DNA from 3 places in the Staphylococcus sp. AS1337 genome. Region 2 is predicted to be linked to each of the others. Evidence: riboswitches for the same ligand, from Rfam matches in the RefSeq annotation. Region 2 holds a riboswitch; each other region holds the start of a gene.
The links. A riboswitch is a leader RNA that binds a small molecule or an ion and turns the genes downstream of it on or off. The one in region 2 is predicted to bind thiamine pyrophosphate.
Positions count from the first base shown of each region.

Region 1: another riboswitch for thiamine pyrophosphate. It lies ahead of ACSUE0_RS05515 (3-oxoacyl-ACP reductase); the one in region 2 lies ahead of ACSUE0_RS10230 (ECF transporter S component).
Region 3: another riboswitch for thiamine pyrophosphate. It lies ahead of ACSUE0_RS00045 (thiamine phosphate synthase); the one in region 2 lies ahead of ACSUE0_RS10230 (ECF transporter S component).

Region 1 covers NZ_JBOIHZ010000002.1:586,316-594,346, reverse strand. Annotated here, with positions in the region: gene ACSUE0_RS05520 (LLM class flavin-dependent oxidoreductase) at 1-835, opposite strand, end outside; gene ACSUE0_RS05515 (3-oxoacyl-ACP reductase) at 857-1,609, opposite strand; TPP riboswitch at 1,721-1,819, opposite strand; gene rpsP (30S ribosomal protein S16) at 2,034-2,300, shown strand; gene rimM (ribosome maturation factor RimM) at 2,544-3,050, shown strand; gene trmD (tRNA (guanosine(37)-N1)-methyltransferase TrmD) at 3,050-3,787, shown strand; gene rplS (50S ribosomal protein L19) at 3,890-4,240, shown strand; gene ACSUE0_RS05490 (YfhO family protein) at 4,569-7,202, opposite strand; gene ACSUE0_RS05485 (YfhO family protein) at 7,244-8,031, opposite strand, start outside.
Region 2 covers NZ_JBOIHZ010000006.1:27,173-35,203, forward strand. Annotated here, with positions in the region: gene ACSUE0_RS10220 (energy-coupling factor transporter transmembrane component T family protein) at 1-306, opposite strand, end outside; gene ACSUE0_RS10225 (ABC transporter ATP-binding protein) at 299-1,708, opposite strand; gene ACSUE0_RS10230 (ECF transporter S component) at 1,721-2,296, opposite strand; TPP riboswitch at 2,377-2,478, opposite strand; gene graF (glycopeptide resistance-associated protein GraF) at 2,858-2,992, opposite strand; gene auxA (lipoteichoic acid stability factor AuxA) at 3,235-4,536, shown strand; gene ACSUE0_RS10245 (class I SAM-dependent rRNA methyltransferase) at 4,850-6,019, shown strand; gene ACSUE0_RS10250 (DUF697 domain-containing protein) at 6,079-6,621, shown strand; gene ACSUE0_RS10255 (phosphocarrier protein HPr) at 6,786-7,052, shown strand; gene ptsP (phosphoenolpyruvate--protein phosphotransferase) at 7,055-8,031, shown strand, end outside.
Region 3 covers NZ_JBOIHZ010000001.1:8,435-16,465, forward strand. Annotated here, with positions in the region: gene ACSUE0_RS00025 (ThiF family adenylyltransferase) at 1-201, opposite strand, end outside; gene ACSUE0_RS00030 (thiazole synthase) at 201-968, opposite strand; gene thiS (sulfur carrier protein ThiS) at 970-1,170, opposite strand; gene ACSUE0_RS00040 (NAD(P)/FAD-dependent oxidoreductase) at 1,160-2,272, opposite strand; gene ACSUE0_RS00045 (thiamine phosphate synthase) at 2,265-2,849, opposite strand; TPP riboswitch at 2,919-3,028, opposite strand; gene xylB (xylulokinase) at 3,178-4,665, opposite strand; gene ACSUE0_RS00055 (AEC family transporter) at 4,767-5,690, opposite strand; gene ACSUE0_RS00060 (helix-turn-helix domain-containing protein) at 6,580-7,401, shown strand; gene ACSUE0_RS00065 (DUF4064 domain-containing protein) at 7,492-8,031, opposite strand, start outside.

The sequences.
Region 1 (8,031 bases), on a different contig from region 2:
ATTGTCCAACATATGTTACTAAACCAGGGAATACTTTTAAGCTATTTTCGGACTTTCCTTGTTGCATTAATTTTTGATTTAATTTCTTTTTAAAATTGTTTGCTTGATCAAAATTCCAAGCCACAGCATAGACTGCATCTGCGTATTTAGTTGCCAATTCGATACCAGGATCCGATGCTCCGGCTTGCATTGCAACAGGTTTTCCTTGAGGGCTACTTGGTGTTGTCAATGGCCCCTGAACACTGAAATGTGAACCTTTATGATTGATAGGATTGATTGCAGAATTATTAATTAAACTATTGTCTTCTTTATTATGTAAAAAATCATCAACACTCCAAGATTCAAGTAATTGATTCATCACTTGAGCAAATTCATCTGCTTTTTTATAGCGTTCTTCGTGTTCGGGCAAGTGGTCCATACCATGGTTCTTAGCTTCCAAATCTGTCATTGAAGTTACTAAATTCCAACCAGCGCGACCTTGACTAATGTGGTCAACACTTAATAATTGTCTAGCGGCTGTAAAAGGGTTAGAAAATGTACTAGATATAGTAGCGACTAGTCCAACATGCTGAGTAACTTGTGATATAGCTGTTAAATTAACTAGGGGATCGAACCAAAATGCAGGCATATCACTTTTAGAATTAGCTGGAAATGATTGGTTGTCAGCAAAAAATATAGCATCAAATAAGCCTTGTTCTGCAATTTTTGCTAACGACTGATAATATGTAATATCACCAATACGTTCAATGCTTGAATGAGGCATGCGCCATGCAGCTTGATGGTGACCACATCCATAGATGAGTACACCGATGTTTAGATGTTGTGATTGTGTCATAGAATAAATTAGTCCTCCTTATTAATTCATTGTTAAGCCGCCGTCGACTGTAAAGTTCTGACCTGTAATGCCATCAGATTGATCCGATACGAGATATGCAACCATATTAGCTACATCTTGTGGTGCGGTAACATTTTTAATAGGTGTTGTTTGAGCAATTAAATCAAAGACCTCAGTTGATGTAGTTGCACTTGCATCGGTTGTTTTTAACAAACCACCAGATACTACGTTTGATGTGATACCATATTGACCTAATTCGGCAGCCAAATTACGTGAAAATCCAATTAATCCCGCTTTAGCTGTTGTATATTCATGATAAGGGACAACAGGGTTTTGAAATAAATTTGTGCCTATTGAGATAATTTTACCTTTTTTTCTTTGAATGAATTGAGGTATAACGCTTTGACATACATTGAAAGCTGCTTTTAATGTACCATCAATTTGTTGCTGGTAATCATCCCATGAAAGATCTACAAATGCTTTTTGTTGAACAGGATCAAATTTAAATCCAACTAGTGCATTATTAATTACAACATCTATCTGACCAAAATATTGTGTAGCTTCATCAACTAACCTGTCAATTTCATTTCGTTTTGTCACATCTGCTTGTATAGCGATTGCTTGTCGAGTTCCAATTTCATCAACAAGCTTTTGTGCAGTATGTTCACTATTATGATAGTTTATGACAACGTTATGACCATGCTGAGCTAGTGTTTTTACTATGACTGCGCCTAATCCACGGCTACTGCCAGTTACTATTACGTTTTTTTTCATTATATACACCCCTTAATTTTCAATAAAAAAATACACAACCCTTCCGAAAGAAAGTTGTGTATTAGAAATAGCAATATATGTATAAAAAGTGCTTCAAAAAGCTTTTGAAATATGCTAGACTTCACACTTTCCTCCGCTAGTTCAAACTAGATCAGGTTCAAAGGGTTTGAGTCAGACTCATCTCAGTTAGAAACACCCCTAGTGCATTTGGTTATTTAATTTAATTTCAATGTATATTTTTTAGTGGTTAATGTCAAGTTTAGGATAATTTAAGATTTTATACAATATCATTTTGAGATGAAGAAAAGAAATTTGCAGAATGTTGAAATTGGTAAAGAAGAAACTCTTTACAAAGTTGGATATTACTGTTATCATTATTTCTTGTAGAAAATAAAAACTATGAAAATTAAAGGAGCGAATATAAATGGCAGTTAAATTACGTTTAACACGTTTAGGTTCAAAAAGAAATCCATTCTATCGTATCGTAGCAGCTGATGCTCGTGCACCACGTGACGGTCGTAATATCGAACAAATCGGTACTTACAACCCTAACAATGTAAATGCACCAGAAGTTAAAATCGACGAAGAATTAGCACTTAAATGGTTAAAAGATGGTGCGAAACCAACTGATACAGTTCATAACATTTTATCAAGAGAAGGTATCTTGAAAAAATTTGATGAGCAAAAATAATTTTTAATCTAATATACATTCTGTATATTTGTAAGAGTACCTCAAGAGGTGCTCTTTTTTTTATTGAGAAATATCAAATAAAATTCAACAATAATGAAAAACGGCGATATATCATAGAACCTTTATTTTTTAAATGTAATGAGTCACAGTGATCGAACTTACGTGTTATAATAAGCTAATAAAATAACGAATATACATAATCAAAGATAAATGAAATAGTCAAATTATTATGGAGGAACATATATGAAAGTTGAAGTAGGGAAGATTGTAAATACACATGGGATAAAAGGAGAAATCAAGGTAAAATCCAATTCAGATTTTACCGATATACGTTTTCAACCAGGTGAAATTGTTGAGATAGAACGTAAAGACAAAGAATCATTAACATTTACAATTTCATCATATAGAATGCATAAAGGACTTCATATGTTGACATTTGAAGGAATCAATAATATAAACGATATTGAGTATTTAAAAGGTGAAACGTTAGTTCAAGAACGTGATCATGAAGAAATTGAATTAGGTGAACATGAATATTATTATTCAGATATTATTGGTTGTACGGTCTTCGATGAAGAAGATACTCCAATTGGTCGTGTGATAGAAATTTTTGAAACAGGCGCCAATGATGTTTGGGTCGTTAAAGGAGACAAAGAATATTTAATACCTTATATTGCAGACGTAGTTAAAGAAATTGATGTCGAAGGTAGACGCATTCAAATCTCACCAATGGAAGGATTGTTAGATTAATGAAGATTGATTATTTAACTCTATTTCCAGACATGTTTAATGGCGTGTTAAATCATTCTATTCTTAAGCGTGCTCAAGAAAAAGATGTGTTACAAGTCAATACTGTAGATTTTAGACATTTTGCAGAAAATAAACATAATCAAGTAGATGATTATCCTTTTGGTGGTGGGCAAGGTATGGTATTAAAGCCTGAACCTATATTTAATGCAATGGATAGTATCGACAAGACGGCTGACACGAGAGTGATACTAATGTGTCCTCAAGGACGTCCTTTTAATCAAGACATTGCTAATGAACTTAGTCAAGCAGAGCATATAGTTTTTATTTGTGGTCATTATGAAGGTTATGATGAAAGAATCCGTGAAAATTTAGTAACGGATGAGATTTCCATGGGGGATTATGTATTAACTGGGGGAGAGCTACCAGCAATGGTAATGACTGATGCAATTGTTAGGCTACTGCCTGGTGTGTTAGGTAATCAACAATCACATGAAGATGATTCATTTCAAGATGGTTTGCTAGAATTCCCTCAATATACAAGACCGCGTGAATATAAAGGGATGGGTGTGCCAGATGTATTGTTGTCAGGTAATCATGCAAATATTGAAAAGTGGCGTCATGAGCAGAAAATTTTTAGAACTTGGACAAAGCGACCAGATCTTTTAAATTACGATACTATGTCTCAAGAAGACAAAGAGATTATAGAAAGATACAAAAAGCATTTGAAAAAAGACTAACTATGTGCTAACATATTTTAAGTGTGCGACACACGAAAAATCACTATGATCCGCTGCTATATTTTGTCGAGGCAAGAACATAGGTTGAAGGAGAGAAAAATAATGAGTAATCACAAATTAATCGAAGCAGTAACTCAATCGCAATTACGCACTGACTTACCTTCATTCCGTCCGGGTGACACTTTAAAAGTGCACGTACGTATTATTGAAGGTACACGTGAACGTATCCAAGTATTCGAAGGTGTAGTAATCAAGCGCCGTGGTGGAGGTATTTCAGAAACTTTCACTGTACGTAAGATTTCTTCAGGTGTAGGTGTGGAACGTACATTCCCATTACACACACCAAAAATAGAAAAAATTGAAGTTCCACGTCGTGGTAAAGTTCGTCGTGCTAAATTATACTACCTACGTGAATTACGTGGTAAAGCTGCTAGAATTAAAGAAATTCGTTAATCAGCATAATAAGCATAAAAAAGCGGTCCTCTTTATGAGGACCGCTTTTTTATTTATTGACAAAGAAAAAATAAAGATATTGGACGAACTTCATTATCCAATGTGAAGTATATAAAATTGAGAGATCTCTACAAAGATTAATAGAACTTAAATAGAGACTTCAACCTCTAAACGTCCATTTAGATCTACATAATCTGTAAAAAACCTTAATTCCCCTTTATAGTTACTACATAGTAGACATAGCTAACTAAATGAGTATTGTTTTAATATCGGGCCGCCAATACAAAATAAAGAATTTATATTGTATTGGCACATTTAATGATATTTTCTACCTGCGTGTACTATTTTTAGATTTATTTCTTAACCACCATAAAAAGACAATACTAGAAATTACACCGAAAACAGACAGCGTGACTAATAGTAGGGTGTGTGGTGGTGTATATTTTAAGGTGATTGTTTCTTGACCTTTCTCAGTGGGAATCACCGTCATAATACCGTTACCTTGTTTGACAGATAACTCTTGTTTGCCCGAATAGGCTTTCATACCATTACGATAGGCCATAGGAAGTACAATGTATCCTTTATCTTCTTTGTGCTTAGTTACTGTATAACCTGTACGTTGTTGAGAAACTTTGACAGGGTTTAAAGATTTTGTTGCGTTACGTAATGTTTGATAATCTTCACCATAGATTCCTTTGATATTAAATCGATAATCACCTTTAGATAATTGAATGTTTAAATCTTTATTTGCTTTAACGCGCATGGTTACTGGTGTAACAAAGCGTCTATATTTATAGGTCAATTTATTTCGTTGTTGGCTGTATTCGTTAACACGAACATCATGTGCTTTATCAGGTGAGAGTAACTCTACATCCATCTCAACATACATATCTTCGTATTTGTCAGTAATAGATTTAGGTAAATGATAACTTATGCCCCCATTATCTTTAGAAACGACTAAATGATTATCTTTGTTTCTGTGAGCATGGTTAAATGTTGATGTCGCTTCTGTTATCAAATTTTTATTAGCTTTGAATGTTTGATTGGATGAAGTGCTACTATCATTCAATACAACACCTTGTAACATGGCTTGTTCTCTATCTAATGGTGATTTAAGGTCTTTGGAAGCAAAAACTTTATCCGTGATGTGTGCACTTGGGTAAGCTACTTGATTAGTAGAATGTAAAAATGACTCTTCTTTAGAATGCTTAACAGTACTTTCGTGTTTAAATCCGTATGGAATATTTAAATCATTTGGACGACGTATACGATCTTGTACATTCCATAAAGCCATCAAATTAGCACGATTAGATAATAAACGATATGTACTATTTTTATCAGTGTGCATGTTGATTTGTAAAGTTTTATCGTAGTATTTTAAGATATCACCATCGAATATACTTGAATACAAAGCAGTGCCATTGAAATGATAAATCATCGGTGAATTCAAACTGTATTGTGACATATAATCAATTCTATTTAATGGGTCATCATCATGTTGCTGATTGATTTTATTTATTTTTTTTGCTAATTCAGGACTTTTATATTTAGCATCATGCATAGCTGAAACTGTTGATTCGTAGTTTTTAACATTATTAAAATGATTGTTAGATAATATAAATGCTTGTTGCACAATAAATAAGCATAGGATGGTAAATATAACCCATCGTTGTTGCAATAAATGTTTTTTTAACAATGTAAATGCTATGAAAATCATAAGTATTAAACATACGGACATCCACGAGATTTTTTGATCAGTTACTACAAATGACATAATACCCATAATTATTAAAACTGGTAAACAAGATATGGTATAAGATTTTAGATTTAACTCAGAAAGATGCTGAATAAATAAAGCAATCAATCCCGATGTTGTTAATGCAAAAATATAAACCCATCTACGCTCTGGCGTTGAAAAACCATTAAACATACTATCGAAATAAGGTGTTAACGAACCTACTAACATAATCCATGTTGCGATTGCAAAAAACCTATAGTAATAATGTTTGTAAAGTTTGAAAGATAATAAAGCGATGATAGTAATAATTGATACCGTAATGTAAAATCCATTGCTAAAAAAGTTTTTCTGACGGGCAAAGTCAGTAAATATATTTATACTAAAATGTGGATTACTCACTCTATCGTTATTAAGAAATGAAGATACACCCGTATAGAACCCCCAAATACCAATTAACGTGCTCAATATAACTGCAATAGGTATCATCCACAACTGCTGTTTTCGAGAAACTACATCTCTCGGATGTGGAAATATAAAACGATATATTACATAAGCTAATATCACAATCGCTTCATAATAACTAAAATAAAAATTTGAAAAAAGTGTTAATGCAATTGCAAAAATAAAAAGTCCTAATTTCTTTTCTCTATAAAAATGTTCAATACCTAATAATGACAAGGGGAGAAAAATTAGTAAATCGCCGTAGTAAGACCACGTAAAATTAAAATATATAACTGTTGTAGAAGCCGCATAGAGCAATGCAGCCAAAAATATTGAATGATTTTTAAACTTTAAATATTTAAAGAAATAAAAGGTTATAACAAAAGTTGCTACGCCTTTAATAAAGGCAACGATTAACTGATTACTGGCCCAAAATGTGATTTGACTTGGATTACTATTGAATATCACTTCCGATAACCACACAAATATAAAATTAATATAAGTGAAGGGGGAGGTTGAATAGTAATAAGATAAATCTTGTACAAAATCGCCTCCAAGACCAAATGAGTAATCATATGAACTTTTAAACTGACTAAAATGTTCATACAAGTACATTTGAAAAGGCATCATTTGTCTGTAACCGTCACCATAACCGCTAAAAACAACTCCATGAGTTAGATAGCGATAAATATATGGTGTGAATGTAAGAAGTGCTACAAAAACCCCCATTATAATGATACATAGTAATCTCGTTATTTTATTGGACCAAAGCTTACGAAACATGGTAATACCTCATCTCTGATAAACTCCTTTTATAAAGTGTTTTAATTGTTTTTCAATTTTTTACGAATTAGCCATGTAATTGTAGATAATGTAAATATGACGGAAATAATTATCATGGTATACCAATATTTAGGGCGATATTTGAGAATTATTTGACTAGTGTCTCTATTTACAGAAACGCCAGTCATCATATAGTTTACTTTAAAAGGTTTTACTTTTTTGCCATCAATATAGGCTGTCATGCCATTACGATACGGAATGTTAATAGAAGCGATTCCTTTTTGATGTGATGTCAAGTCAACTTTGACACCATTTTTAATATCATGATAGCTACCTATGTTAGTTTTAGAACCATGGGCAGACTTTAATTTTTGGTAATTTTCACCGTGTAAACTTTTAATATCTAATTGATAATTTCCAGATGGGCTGAGATTAATATTTATATTACCTTGTTCATCTGGTTGTGTTTTGTAAAGTTGAGTATCTACGCCTGTTCGATACGTAGAATTATTGAATAATCGATGGTTTGCATAGTCATTTATATTTACTGTGAAGTTACTGTCCGGATAACCGCGTTTTACTTTTAAAGTTAAATAAAAATCACTAAAACGTTGTCTCAGGTGCTCTGGGATGTGCAACTGAATTTGACTATTATCGTTACGAAGCTGTATACGATGTCCAGCCATCTTATTAATATTTTGATAAGATATTTGACTTTGATTTAATAAATTTCTAGTAGTATCAGTATATTCTTTTCCTTTGCCATTAACTACAACACCATCAATCATGGCGTGTTCTCTATCAATAGCTGTATTAATAGAGTTTGAAT
Region 2 (8,031 bases):
ACTCTCTGAAGTAATATGGATAAAACCAAATTGGAATAGTGTGTGCGTACCATCGCCATAAAAAATCATAAACAACGCAGATATGACACTGAATATCATCGTTAAAATAACAAAAGTTAAGGTGATTTTTAATTGCAAACCATTAAAAGCTAATAAAAATAAAAGCATTAAACATGTAATGTAGAGCATGAAATCAAACTGATGAACAAGTATAACAAAGAAAAATAAAATAACAGCGATTGCTAACTTAGTAATTATATTTACATCATCTACAAAAGTATAATGTTTCTTCCAAAGATCAAACATAATCATCACCAACCATTTCTTCTATGACGTGATGTGATAAATGGAGTCTTCGAGTTGGGTAACGAGATATGATTTCTGAGTCATGTGTCACCATAATAATAGTCTGACCACTAGCTACACGTTGTTGAAATAATTTTATTAAATTAAATGTATTATGGCTATCGAGACCAAATGTAGGTTCATCAAGTAATATGAATTCAGATGATGAACTTAGTGCAATTGCAACACTTAAGCGTCTCTTTTGACCTATTGAAAGTTCATAAGGATGTTGAGATTTTACGGATAGCAAATTAAGTGTATCCAACATTGATTCAGTCTGAGCAACAGCTTCTTGTTTAGAATTAAATTTATTTTTATATTGAATATGAACTTCATCATAAACGGAAGAAGTTATGAATTGTAACTCTGGATTTTGATAAACTAAATACATATATTTAGCAGCTACTTTAATTTTATTGAAAGAACGATTATTCACTAACATACGTCCTTCATATTTAATTAATTGCATCATTGATTCGAGTAATGATGTTTTTCCAGAGCCATTTGTGCCTGTAATTGTAATCCATTCTCCAGTCCCTACACTTAATTGAGGTATATTAATAAGATTATGTTTACCACGTTTTATGGTTACATTACCAAATTCAAGGTTTAACTTTGAGCTACTGCTATTGAAATGCATAGTTGATGGAGCATATTGCCATGCATTAGGGTGCCAAACGCCATACTCTGTTAACAAATCTTCATGTTCATTCAAAATTTCATCGGGCGTGTTGTCAGCGATAATGTCACCCTCATAATTTAATAAGATGACACGATCCATATGTTGCCATATATGATCCACTTTATGTTCGACAATGATTACTGTTTTATCTTGCCAAAGAGCTTTAATTTCCCCCCATAGTTCTGCAGTCGATTCAACATCCAACATTGCAGTAGGTTCATCTAAAAACAAGGTTTTCGACTGTTGTAATATCGTTTCGGCAATTGCTAATTTCTGTTTCATACCGCCACTTAGCTGATTAATGTATTGGTTTTTATCAACTTTTAAATCTACGGCTTTTAATGCATTATCTATACGTTTATCCATTTCGTGACGAGGGATTTGTTGGTTTTCTAAAACAAATGCTAATTCTTCGTCAACTTTAGGCATACAAAATTGACTATCTGGATCTTGAAATATAACACTACTGGAATCATCGATAATTAATTCATCATATTTAATAGGTAAATCAATAAGATTTGGTACAATACCACTTAATACATTTAATAAAGTGCTTTTGCCAGAACCTGATGGTCCTAGTAATAATACTTTTTCGTTTTCTTTGATTTGGAGTGTTAAATGATCAAATATCTTTTTCTTACCGTTTGGATATTTTAATCGTAAATTTTTTGTAGCTATCAACGTAATTGCTCCTTATAAATTATCATAGTCACTTTCTGTGGCAGGTCTGAACAATTTGGTTACTCCCGTTTGATCCAATGCTTTTACTATATAGTAGGAAATTAGGCCGGCAACGACGATGCCGCTTATAAGTCTGAATCCGATATATAACGCTAGATTCCAACCTACAACTTCACCTAAATAACCATAAGCAAAGTCTAAAGGCAATGTTGAAATAGAGGCTAAGAGACCAGCGAGCATTGCGACCATTGCTGAACGAGATTTATACCTGAAAATAGCAAATATAATTTCACATGCTAAACCTTGTAATAAGGCATAGACCATAGTTGCAATATCAAAACGACCCATGACAATAGTTTCTCCGGCACCAGCAGCAAATTCGGCTAATATTGCAATGCCAGCTTTAGGGATAATAAGGTATGCGACGATAGCAGCCATGAACCAAGCACCATATGTTAATTCTTCAAAATGTAACCCTGTAACTTGTAACGCTTTATACACAAAATTCCAAATGTTGTAAATAATTGCAAAAACAACAGCAATTAGCACAGTCACTAGAATTTCTGAAAGCTTTAATCCTTTTGACATAAAAAATCCTCCTAATATAAAAACGCACAACCTTCTAGAAAGTTGCGCGTTAAAATATAGGCATACAAATACCTGGAAAATAGGTGATTAGTACACTTTCCTACGCTAGTTTCATCTAGATCAGGTTCAAAGGGTTTGAGGGTATACCTCATCTCAGTCACAAAACACCCCTAGTGCGAATGATTAATTTAAATTTAACTATAATGTATGACTTTTAAGGAATAATGTCAAGACTGCCTATTAAATTTAATATATAACATATGTACTTTACTTCTATATAAGTTAATAATTATTTCGCTTTAATCAAATTAAAAATTGTTCATATAAAAAGGAGGTGAGCTATTTTATTTATATCCACTATCCATCTTAATCGCATTACATCCCAATACATATGGTATTTACATCTGAAGATATTGTCTTCACACATATAATACATATCTAATGCAATTGCATTGAAAAATTACAATAAAGGTGAGGCTGGGACATTTATTATGACCCAGCCTCACTTGTCGGATTTACATTTATATTTTAAAGCATGTGAAACCTATATTATTGAAAAATTTAGTCTAATGAATCTTGGACATTCTTTTTAGTTTCTTCTGTACTATCTTCAGCAGTTTCTTTCTTATCTTTTAATTTATCTTCTGCTTCTTTTGCTTGTTCTGCGGCTTTTTTGTTTAATTCTTCTTTACTCATAGATTAAACACTCCTTTTAAAGTATATGACTTCTATAAAATATATATACCACAACTTAAAAAAATCAAACAAAACTAGTGATTTAGATTTTAGTCTTAGTTATAATCAATTTATTGTTTAATTGAATGATATAAGTGGAAAGTTGACTATACATCGATTTATATCATACTATGGACTTATTTATTAAATTGTTAAAGACAAGAACTAAATGTTAATATATAATAACTTTTGAGGTGAATGGTATGTCTTTTTTGAAGAAACACGCTGAGATATTATATAGTTATATTATAGGCATCGTTTCGCTTTTCACAGGTCTCATCATTTTAATCAATTTACCTTTAATTGATAAATTAAATAACAAGGGTAAAATTGACTTACATATTCATAATGTATGGGATTTTATAAACGCATTTTTTGGTGAAATAATTAGAGTGATAAGCAATTATATAGGTAATTTCCCAGTATTTAGTGCCATTATAATCATTTTATTTGGTATTGGTGTTGTTTTGCTTGGTTTTACTCTATTTAGAACAACAAGATACGACTATGACATTTCAATATTCTTTTTAGTTATTGGTATATTGTTCTTTATTATCACGTTAATATTAATGACTCAAGTTTATAGCTTCTTTGCTATTATTTTCGTAATACCATTTGCAATTCACATTGGTTACATCGTTTATAAGGACGAGTTAAATACAGATCATAGAAAATACCATTATCTTTGGATTATTTTCAGTTATGGTTTTAGTTATTTGATTACGCAAATTGTGCTATATGGGAGAATTGATAGTGATGAAATTATACCGATTGATATTTTAAGTGTGAACACATTTTTCATAATTATGTGGTTACTAGGTCAAATGTCAATTTGGAACTTCTTATTTTTAAGAAGATCCCTTCCATTAACTAAGCAAGAACTTGGAGAAGAAGAACCGGAATTATCAAGAACAAGTAAAGGCACAGTAACGAATCAAACGAAAGAAACTTGGAAAAACTTACAAGATAAAACAACAGAATTTACTAGAAAAACACGCAGAAGTGTAGATATTCAAAAAGCAAGAGATAAAAAAGATAAATTCATTACAAAGTGGAAAGATAAAATAGACATTCAAGAGGATGATATTCCTAATTGGATGAAAATACCAAAATGGGTAAAATCAGCATATGTAGAATTATTTTGTGGCGCAGTACTATTATTTTTCACTTTAATTGAATTTAACAATAGAAATTCATTGTTCGTTTCTGGCAATTGGGAGATTTCTCAAACGCAATATGTAATTGAGTGGATAACATTGCTAATCTTAATGTTTATTATCATTATTTATATATTAACGACATTAACGAATTTCTTAAAAGATAGGTTTTACTATTTACAATTATTTATGGTTAGTCTATTATTCTTCAAATTGCTTACTGAATTCGTGAATATTATGGTTCATGGCTTATTACTATCAATTTTCATAACACCAATATTACTAATTATGTTAATTGCTATTGTTGTAGCCTTTGTAATGAAATTGCGTGAACCAAGTAAATATTAATTTACTAAAATATTGAAGCGGATAAAGCGTAGGATTAGATCTTAATGAATAAATAAGGTTATATCGACTGACTCCGTTAAAGTTGACTATCAAAGAATTAAGTTTATGATAAGCGCACTTTCTATTTTAGTCAGGTTTTACCAATATTAATTTTTAAAGGCTGAGACAAATATTTGTTGTCTCGGCCTTTAATTTTTACTAACAATAATGTAGTGATTTAAAGATAATTGATGTTACGATAAGGTTGAGATGATAGAATGAGTAAGCGAAGAAAAATTATAAATATAAAAAGCAGAAAGGCTGACATAATTTTATGAAAACTGCCACATTAAATAGAGGTAAAGAAACAAAGTATTTAAATGAATATCCACTTATAGATGAAGATGATATTTACTCACATGATCATTTAAAAGAAGGAGATTTATTTTATTTAGTTAATAACCAGGAACAATATATTGCTACTGCATATGTCGGTAAGCAACATAAAGGAATTGGCTGGGTTTTAAGTTACGATAAAAATGAAGTGATTAACACGCAATTTTTTGAGAGATTATTTGAAACAGCAAAATCTGAAAGAACGTATTTTTATAATATCGATGGAACAAACGCTTTTAGAGTATTTAATGGTGAAGGCGATGGTGTTGGAGGTCTGACAATAGACAACTACGATGGTCATTTCTTAATTCAATGGTATTCAAAAGGGATTTATAAATTCCGTTATAATGTACTATCAGCCTTAAAAGCTGTATTTCCTTACACTTCAATATACGAGAAAATGCGTTTCAAAGATGCAGAAATTAAAGGTGGTTTTGTTGATGGTGACGCACCAGAATTCCCAATAGTAATTGAAGAAAACTATACTTTCTACAATGTTCACTTAGATGATGGACCAATGACTGGCATCTTTTTAGATCAGAAAGAAGTACGTAAAAAATTAAAAGATCAATACGCAGAAGATAAAGAAGTGTTAAATGTTTTTAGTTATACAGGTGCATTTTCAGTAGTTGCAGCAGAAAAGGCTGAAATGACAACAAGCGTAGATTTAGCAAACCGTTCTCGTCCTTTAACAGAAGAAAATTTTGGGTTAAATAGCATTGATCCTAAATCGCAATATATTTATGTAATGGATACATTTGACTTTTATAATTATGCACGTCGTCATGATTTATTTTATGACACGATTGTTATAGATCCGCCAAGTTTTTCTAGAAATAAGAAAAAAACGTTTTCTGTACAAAAAGATTACGATAAATTAATTTTAGGTGCACTCGATATACTTGGACCAGATGGTACACTACTATTGTGTACAAATAATAGTGCATTTTCATTAAAAGCATTTAAAAATGTAGTGAATACAACATTAAAAGCCGAAAATGTAGATTATGAAATTGTTGATGTAATGGGCTTGCCTAAAGACTTTAAAACACATCCTCATTACAAACCATCTAAATATCTAAAAGCTATTTTTGTGAAAATAAGGTAAAACTTTGAAAAAAGGGTATTATTTTTAATGTGAATGAATTTACTTAAGGAGTGAACGAGATGAGCTTTAAAAATAAAATAACAAATAAATTTACAAATAAAGTAGGCAATAAAGTACTGAAAATTGAGGATATTAAACAAAAAAGTAATATACCTACAACAAATATTGAGATTGAGGAACGTCGTGAAAGAGCACAAGCACTTGTTAGAAAAAAATCGGTTTTATCTTCAAGTGTAAGTGTTGTGCCAATTCCAGGTTTAGACTTTGGTGTAGATATTAAGCTTATGAGAGATATTATTGAAGATGTTAACAAGATATATGGTCTTGACCATAAACAGGTTAATAATATGGGAGACGATATGAAAGAACGTGTTTTTGCAGCGGCTGCAATTCAAGGAAGCCAATTTATAGGTAAGAAAGTATCCAATGCAATATTGAAAGTGGTTATCCGAGATGTTGCCAAACGAGTAGCGGCAAAACAAACTAAATGGTTCCCTATTCTTGGTCAAGCAATTTCAGCTTCAATAAGCTATTACTTCATGAAGAAAATAGGGGAAGAACATATTCAAAAATGTGAAAAAGTTGTAAAAACACTTATTTAAAACTGTAGCGTTTTCACAAAATGATTAAAATTCGTTGAATATTGTCATATCATGGGTGCAACGAATTGAATTTATATGTATAATTTGGTAATGTTATTATATAAAACTATGCTAGGTTTTATAATAAACTAACGATTCTAACTATACGAAGGAGATATCATATTATGGAACAAAAATCATATGTAATTATTGACGAAACAGGTATTCACGCTCGTCCAGCGACAATGCTTGTTCAAACTGCTTCAAAATTTGACTCAGATATTCAATTAGAATATAACGGTAAAAAAGTTAACTTGAAATCAATCATGGGTGTTATGAGTTTAGGTGTAGGTAAAGATGCTGAAATCACTATCTACGCTGATGGTAGCGATGAAGCTGACGCAATTGAAGCAATAACAGATATCTTATCTAAAGAAGGATTAACTAAATAATTATGTCTAATTATATTAACGGCATAGCTGCATCTGATGGTGTAGCTATTGCTAAAGCATATTTATTAGTTGAACCTGACCTTTCATTCGATAGTGAAAAGGTAACAGATGTCGACGCTGAAATTGCAAAGTTTAATCATGCTATCGAAACATCTAAAGTTGAATTAACTAAGATTAGAAATAATGCAGAAGAGAATTTAGGTGCCGATAAGGCAGCGATTTTTGATGCGCATTTATTAGTTTTAGATGATCCTGAATTAATTCAACCGATTGAAGAAAAAATTAAAAACGAACAAGTTAACGCACCAACTGCATTATCTGATGTAACTGGACAATTTATCACAATATTCGAATCAATGGATAATGAATACATGAAAGAGCGTGCTGCCGATATTAGAGACGTTTCAAAACGTGTGTTAGCACACATCTTAGGTATAGAATTACCAAATCCTAGTATGATTGACGAAAGCGTTGTTATAATCGGAAATGATTTAACACCTTCAGATACTGCTCAATTAAACAAAGAATTTGTACAAGGATTTGTTACAAATATTGGTGGTAGAACATCACATTCTGCAATTATGAGTCGTTCATTAGAAATTGCTGCAGTCGTGGGCACTAAGTCAATTACTAAAGAAGTAAAACAAGGCGATATGCTTATCGTTGATGGTTTAACTGGTGAAGTAATTATTGACCCAACTGAAGATGAAGTTATAGCGTATCAAAATAAACGTGAGCGTTTCTTTGAAGATAAGCAAGCGTTGCAACAATTACGTGATGAACCATCAACAACAGCTGATGGAATGCATGTAGAGCTTGCTGCTAATATAGGTACACCAGATGACTTAAAAGGTGTTATCGAAAATGGCGCAGAAGGTATTGGATTATACCGTACTGAGTTCTTATATATGGGTAGAGATGAAATGCCAACTGAAGATGAACAATTTGAGGCTTATAAAAAAGTATTGGAAACAATGGA
Region 3 (8,031 bases), on a different contig from region 2:
CGCCTGTCTATGTAAATTGGATAATTCAACAATATCCATATCGATTACAGTAAGTGATCCTACCCCCATCCTTACTAACATTTCTGCACTGTGACTACCAAGTGCACCTGCACCCATAATCATGACATGAGTTTTTTGAAGTTGGCTTTGACCTTGCTCACCAAACTGATGATATCTTACCTGTCGATTGTACCGTTCTATCATAAGAATCCAATACCTTTAGTTGGACTCGATGCTTGTGCCGTATACTTCACAGGTATTCTTCCTGCTTCATAACTCAATCTTCCGGCAGTAATCCCTTTATTCATTGCTTCTGCCATTTTCACAGGATCCGCTGCACTTGATATTGCCGTATTAAGTAAAATACCATCAGCACCTAATTCCATCGCATGACAAGCATCTTTAGGGGAACCAATACCCGCATCAACTATGATGGGCACATTTGTGCGTTCTATGATATAGCGTAAATTTAATGGGTTGTTAATACCTCTACCTGTCCCTATAGGTGATGCAAGTGGCATTATCGCGTGTACACCAAGTGATTCTAAGCGCTTAGCTAATACGACATCATTTGAAATATATGGACAGACCGTATAACCTTTTTCCAACAACACTTTACATGCTTCATATGTTTCTAATGGGTCTGGCAATAATGTTTCGTCATCACCAATGACCTCTACTTTAATCATGTCACAGACTCCTGCATGATTTGCTATTTCGGCAATCCTTACAGCTTCACTAGCATTTTTAGCACCTGCAGTATTAGGGAAAGTAACAAATTTTGATAAATCTACTTTGGCCAATGGGTTAGGTAAATTTTTGTCATATAAATTCATTCTTCTGACAGCAAATGTTAATACTTCAGTTTCTGAAGCTTGAATTGATTCTGTCTGTATTTGCTCACTTTCAAATTTACCTGTCCCCAACAACAACCTTGAATTTAATGTGAAATTTCCTATTTTAAACATATTATCCGCCTCCTACAAATTCTAGTAATTCTAATTTATCCTCATCATTGACTAACCTTGTTGCAAATTGTTCACGTTTAATTAGTGTCTCATTATGCTCTACAATAATACGTGTTTCATCCAGTCCTAATGATTGAATTATTTCTTGTATATTAATTGGTTGTTCAAAGTTAAATACATCGCCATTAATCTTACATTTCATTTCTTTCACCTCTCCTAATCTGAAAATCATATAATTGTTTTGGCCTATGGCCATTAATAACCCATTGACTCATCAACTCGCCTATTAAAGGTGATAGTAGAATTCCATTGCGATAATGGCCAGTAATGACAAATAAGTCTTTATCCACTTCATCCATAATAGGCTGTTCATTTTGACAATAAGGTCGTATACCTGACCATTGGTTTATGATTTTTCCATTTTTCAAATCAGGTATATAGCGCAAAGCTTGTGACTTAAGCCATGATTTCCCTGCATTAGACACCCCAACTGAGTAGTCATCAAAGTAACTTGTTGCACCGACTAAATATCTATTCTTTAATTTAGGGACGACATAGCAACCATTTGTCAGGAACATGGTAACGCCCAAATTCAAATCGGGTTGTTCTATCAATAGTACTTCTCCCTTTACACCACTAACCGCTTCACAAGGTAAATATTGCGGTAAAAGTGTGCTTGTCCAAGCACCACCCGTGACAATTAACTTTTCAGTATAATAAGTTCCACTTTGTGTCTCCACACGGTAGCCGCCTTTTTCGGCTTCAATATGGGTTACAGTTGTTTGGTATATTCTATCTATATGTCGATATGATAGCGACTTCAACAACGCTTTGGTATAGCGGTTTGCATTAATTTGATTATCTTCAGCCATATAAATACCATTTGTGTGTTTTGAAGTAATGACCCCGTTGGACATATGCTGAACATCAGTCGGGCTAAGATGTTCTACAGATGTAAAATGTTGTCTCAAGAATTGATATTGTTGTTCGATTTTTTTATTATCATAATGATTCGTAGCCAATTTTATTAATCCACTATTTAAATACTCAATATCCACGCCAACCTCTTCAAACAAACTGTCTCTTAGAGGTTTGAACATCTTTTGAGAAGTTGTTGCCAAACTAAATAAAGCACTGTTTTCGGTAAATTCATTTTGCGCGCCTAACATCCCACCTGCTTTATAAGATGCATGCTTACCTGCTTCGTCTCTATCTATCACAGCTATATTCGCAAAGGACTGACTTAACCCACGTGCTATTGACATGCCCATGACTCCTGAACCAATAATAATGACATCATACATGTTCCTCCCACACTTCCTTCATATTCATGAGTTTTTGTTTCGAGTATTTATTAAAAATAGAAATCCCGGCTATTCCTGAAAATCCATTAGGTAAAGAAGATAAAGTATGTTGATTAATACCTCCAATTGCAATAATCGGAATATCAATTTGTAGCGCTTCTTCAACTTCCGTCTTTGCTCTAGGCTTTTGTTTAGGTTTAGAAGGTGTTTCAAATACGTGTCCGAACAACACAAAATCTAGCCCTAAATATTTAGCGTTAGCAATAGCATCTTTACGATGCGTAGACATACTCACTTGTAAATTAGGATAACGAGTTTGTATTTCCACAATAGAACGGTCACTTTCTCTAAAATGAATTGCCGACAAGTCACATCGTATGATTACGTTGATATCGCTATGAATAATAATCTTATCCTTAGGAAACTCATTTTTTAGTAATTCATGAACCCACTGAATTAGTTCTTCAGTATTCATTGGCACTCTTATTAATAAGTAATCAATAACACCTTCGATTTTACAGTAATGCTTAATATGTGATTTAGACAAATCTTGATATGGTGTAATAGCAATAAACAATATATTCACCCCAAAATAAAAAAACGTTATTTTCCCTGGTGGAAAAATAACGTTATATGATTACTTCTATCATAGAAAACGCCACTTTCCTACGCCAGTGCGAACTGGATCAGGTTCTAGGAATCCCTCAGTTATTACTTCGGTCTCAGCCTTTATCAAAGGCACTTCCAGTGGTTTCTATCTATTAAATTTTCAAATTAAATGTTCATTTCACATGTTTTAACGATTACTTACAATCTAACTTATAATGATTTACTTTTCAAGTATCACTTTGACATTGGTAGCAAATGTTTCTAATGTTAGCTGACATTATTATGCAATTTCCCACTTATAAAGACAACTCTAACAAACGTGCTGTTATAGGTCTGGTCTGACGATAGACTTCTTGATATATTTCAAAATATTCAACATAGCGTTCGTGATGAGCTTTATTTGGAAAAAAGGTTCTATCATAGACAATAAATTGATTAACTATATCTTCTATGTTTTCATACCAACCCAAACCGACAATAGCTAGCATTGCAGCCCCCATGCAAGGCCCTTCCTCATATTTCAATTTACTGACTTTCGCATTAAATATATCAGCTTGTAATTGTAACCAAAAATCATTCTTCGCACCTCCGCCAATCGAGGTAATATGCGTTATGTCCTTCCCTTTTCCACGTAAATATACCAATGTTTCATACAATGAAAAAGTAATACCTTCAATTACTGATCTAGCTATATCTGCATTTGTATGTAAAGTACTTAACCCGATAAAGCTACCTCTAATTTTGGAATCGCCATGTGGTGTACGCTCACCTGAAAGATAAGGTGCAAATAACAATCCTTCACTGCCAATTGTAGATTCACTTGCTAAACTTAAAATTTGATTGAAAGTTAAGTCAGGAAATACATGCTTTTTTAACCAATTCAAACTATCTCCAGCGGCAAGCGTCACACCCATTACATATGATTTATCTTCGACAACATGATTGAAATAGTGCAAATTATGGCGATACATCTTTCCTTCACCTTCTTCACAAGTTAATAACGTACCAGAAGTCCCAATACTGCATAATGTATCGTTGGATTTGATAACGCCAGCACCAAGTGCACCACATGCATTATCACCACCACCAGCAAAAACAGCTACCTCCTCTTTTAATCCTAATGATTTAGCTAGGCTACTTTCTACATATCCAACAAAATCTCCGGATGATACGAGTGAAGGATAAATATCGTGAATACCAAATTGTGAGCCAATTGCCTTCGACCAATTTTTCTGTTTTGGATCCATTAATAGTGTGCTTGAAGCATCTGAATATTCCATATTTATTTTACCGGTAAGCTTAAACCGCACATAATCTTTAGGTAATAAGAATGTTGCTATCTTGTTCCAATTATTAGGCTCATTATCTTTTATCCATAGCAATTTCGTTAGTGTAAAGCCTTCTAATACTGGATTTGATAACACATAATTACCAAATTGTTGTTCAATTGTTGCGCACTGATGTGTTGATCGAGTATCATTCCACAATATTGCATTTCGAATCGGTTTATTATTGCTATCTAATGCCACTAAACTATGCATTTGACCAGATAACGATAAGGCACGAATATAGATATCATTTAACGCGTTGTTACTTAATATTTGTCTAATACATGACTTTGTTGCCTCAAACCATTCATCTGGTTGTTGTTCATTATATCCAGATTGAAGTTGTATAATATCAAGCTCTTCGCTAACCTTAGCTAGAACTTCTCCTTCTTTACTCACGGCTATAACTTTAACTGAACTTGTTCCTACATCTATACCTAACACTGCTTCATTCAATATCATCGATTCCTTTTGTTAGATTTTAAATATTCAACAACTGTATCATATTGAAATAACTTTCAAATTTCCAATAATATGACATTATAATGAAACTGAAGTTAGAATAATATTTTCGACATATAAATGACGATGACTACGGTTATCGCACTCAGTAATGTTGATAAAAAGACTAATTCGGCCGCAAGTTCTGGATGATTATCATATTCCTGGGCAATAACAGAACTATTAACGGATGTAGGCATAGCTGAAGTAATAAATAACGCTTGTGCTATGATACCTTCAAGCCCCATCAGTTTGATAATACCAAGGGCTATTACCGGGCCGACAATCAGCCTCACAAATATAAACACATATGAACTTGACCATTTAAAGCTAAATTTAATATTAGCAATTTGGGCACCTAATAATAATAAGGCAATTGCTATCATTGCATCTGCAATATAGTTTGCCGGTGTCCATATAAACTTAGGTATAGCGACATTACCATAATTCAAAACAATCGCGAATATTAAAGCGTATAAAACAGGCATCTTAAAGTAACCTAATATCGCTTTAAGTTTCCCAATATGCACAGCTTGTATTGAAAATATACCATATGAAAAAGTGAAAATATTTTGTAAGGAAAGCACAATGACTTGAACAGACATCGCCAAAGGATCTCCTTTAAATACTAAATCATTTACCGGGACGCCGTAATTACCAGAATTAAAAAATAATACGCTATTCGTTAATGTTGTTGCTTCCCCTTTATCCTTTGTACCAAAATATGCCAATAACTTACCAATACCATAAAGGATAATTATGTATATGATAAAGAATAATACGATGTACAATAATAGCTTTATTTCAAAATTCGTCTTATAAAATTTTACAAATATGAATCCAGGTACAAATATGTATATGTTTAACTTTGCCAATGTTTTTAAATCTAATGTAAATTTTTTCTGCAGTACATACCCTATTACAATCATAATAAAAATAGGCAACAATACAGTCTCTAAAATAACTAACATTTCGTGCATTTTAATTTTGCCCCCTTTGCCTAATTCCACTTACTTTTTGTACTTATGAAAAAATAAGAAATTTACATAAGTATCCCCCTTGAAAATAAATCACACATTGTTCACGTTAAAGCTAACTGCGTATGAAACTATTCATTGCAAATTCTTTTACGCAATGCAAGAACTGGAGCATACCCACAAGACTGTTAAGTTATGTTTCACGTTAAACAACTTGTCTCGATATTAGGAAATCAAATTTTGCTTATTAATTTATAGTAATAAGCTTACTTTTTCTTTCCTTTTTTCTTATTGGTTTTCTTTTCTTCTAAAATCGACATCACGATAAAGCCGACAAGTAATATTGGTGTAAGAACTGCAACCATTATTAACATTTACTTCACCTCATTATTTGATATTTTGAAAAATAAATTTTAAGTATAGATAATAAATCAAATAGTATCCTTATAATATTAATTTACACCTTTTATACATCTTCCTCAATAAAACAATTTAGTTTATTCAATACTTTATATTTAATAAATCAAAAACAATACAAGCGTATGACTATATAGAAATATTTTTTAATAAGCAATGAACATCTTGATAATCTAAAGGTTATTTATATTACTCCCTCAATGAATTGAGCATGAGTATCCAAAACTTCTATGGTGAATTCAAATCTAAAAACCATAGTAAAATAATAGTATTTCTAAACGAAAATATTTTAAGAGTCATGTTGAATACCCACCTAAAATAAACATTTTATATTATCAAGTAGTTTTTATTTATCTATATTTTAATAATTGACCATAATATAAATTACCTGTAATATTTTCAATATAATATATGCTTTCGTAGCTGAATTTAATTCGAGAATTACATTCCAATATAAAAAGACGGAGGTAACATAGTGAATTACAACCTAGTTATTTATAAACAACATGACAAACTCGACTATCTAAATACGCCTAACTTTGCGAATATATATTTAGTAATAGAAGGTAAAATTTCCTTTCAAAAATTCACCTCTACATATACTTTCCAACAAGGTGAAATTTTTATAGTTTATGACTTCGAAGAAAATTTAATAATTAGTAGACATGCTATAATTTCTTGTATTTCTGTAAATAACATAACCTATCACCGTTTTTCATTAGCATATCGAGAAGGAGCTTCAGACAATTATCCGCCACCCAAAGTTATAACTGAAACTTATATTGACATTTTAAAAGTAATTCTAGAGGAAGATTTTTTCAATGCAGATATTGGAGTGATAAAACTTATTAATTATCTTAATCATTCAAAAGATAATTTATATGTGAATATGTCATATTCAAGTAAACTGGTTAAAAATGTAGTTGAGTATATTAATACAAATTATAAAGAGCCTTTAACTTTATCTTACATTTCAAAGAAATTTTATGTAAACAGTAGTTACCTATCACGTGAATTTTCAAAGAAAATGAATATATCTTTATTAAAGTATATTAAAAAAGTAAAGATTTATAATTTGTCGAGGGAACTTTTATTACATGGTAATTTGGAATCTATCTGGAGACAATACGGATTTCGTTCTTACAATACTTATTTGCGTGATTTTAAAAATATAATGCACATGTCACCCAAAAAATTTATCAATCAAAATCCTATTAATCAAGTAAATAAAAAAATTGAGCATCATGAGTTATACGAATATTTACAACAAATATTGCATTTAATAAAATATGAATAATTTCACATAATTTTTATATATAAAAAACACCAAGTCCCTCATACATTAAGGCCGACTTGGTGCTTAAAATTATGTTATTACACTTGCTATTTAATACTTATATTTGTTCTCTTCATCTGATTTTGTATATTCATCTTTTATAGCTTCTTTTTCGTTTTCTTTTTGTTCTTCTGATAAAACAAACGAATTATTGTGTTCGTTGACTTGTGAACCATCTTTAATATATGGATTTACATCCTCATCATTGTCTTTACTATAAACAGGCGCTTTTGGCTTTCTCACTAATAACATGATACCAGCAACAATCCACAGTACGGCATTAATCCAATTACCTAATAAAGAAATTACACCTGCAATAATTAGTAAAACGCCTGCTATTTTAGCTTTTTTACCAATTAAGAATGCTGCTATTAATGCAATAATTAAAATTACAATACCTATTACTAAACCTGCAGTTACAAGTCCGCTTAATGTACTAAAGAATGCATTAGCATCTTCATATGTAACGCTAGTCTCTTCTTGCATCATTTGATTAATAAAAGTATCTTTGAGCTCACTATTTCCAAACATCGGAATTAAAACAGCCAATAGTATTACAGCAATTAATTGTAGCGCAATACCGATCCATGT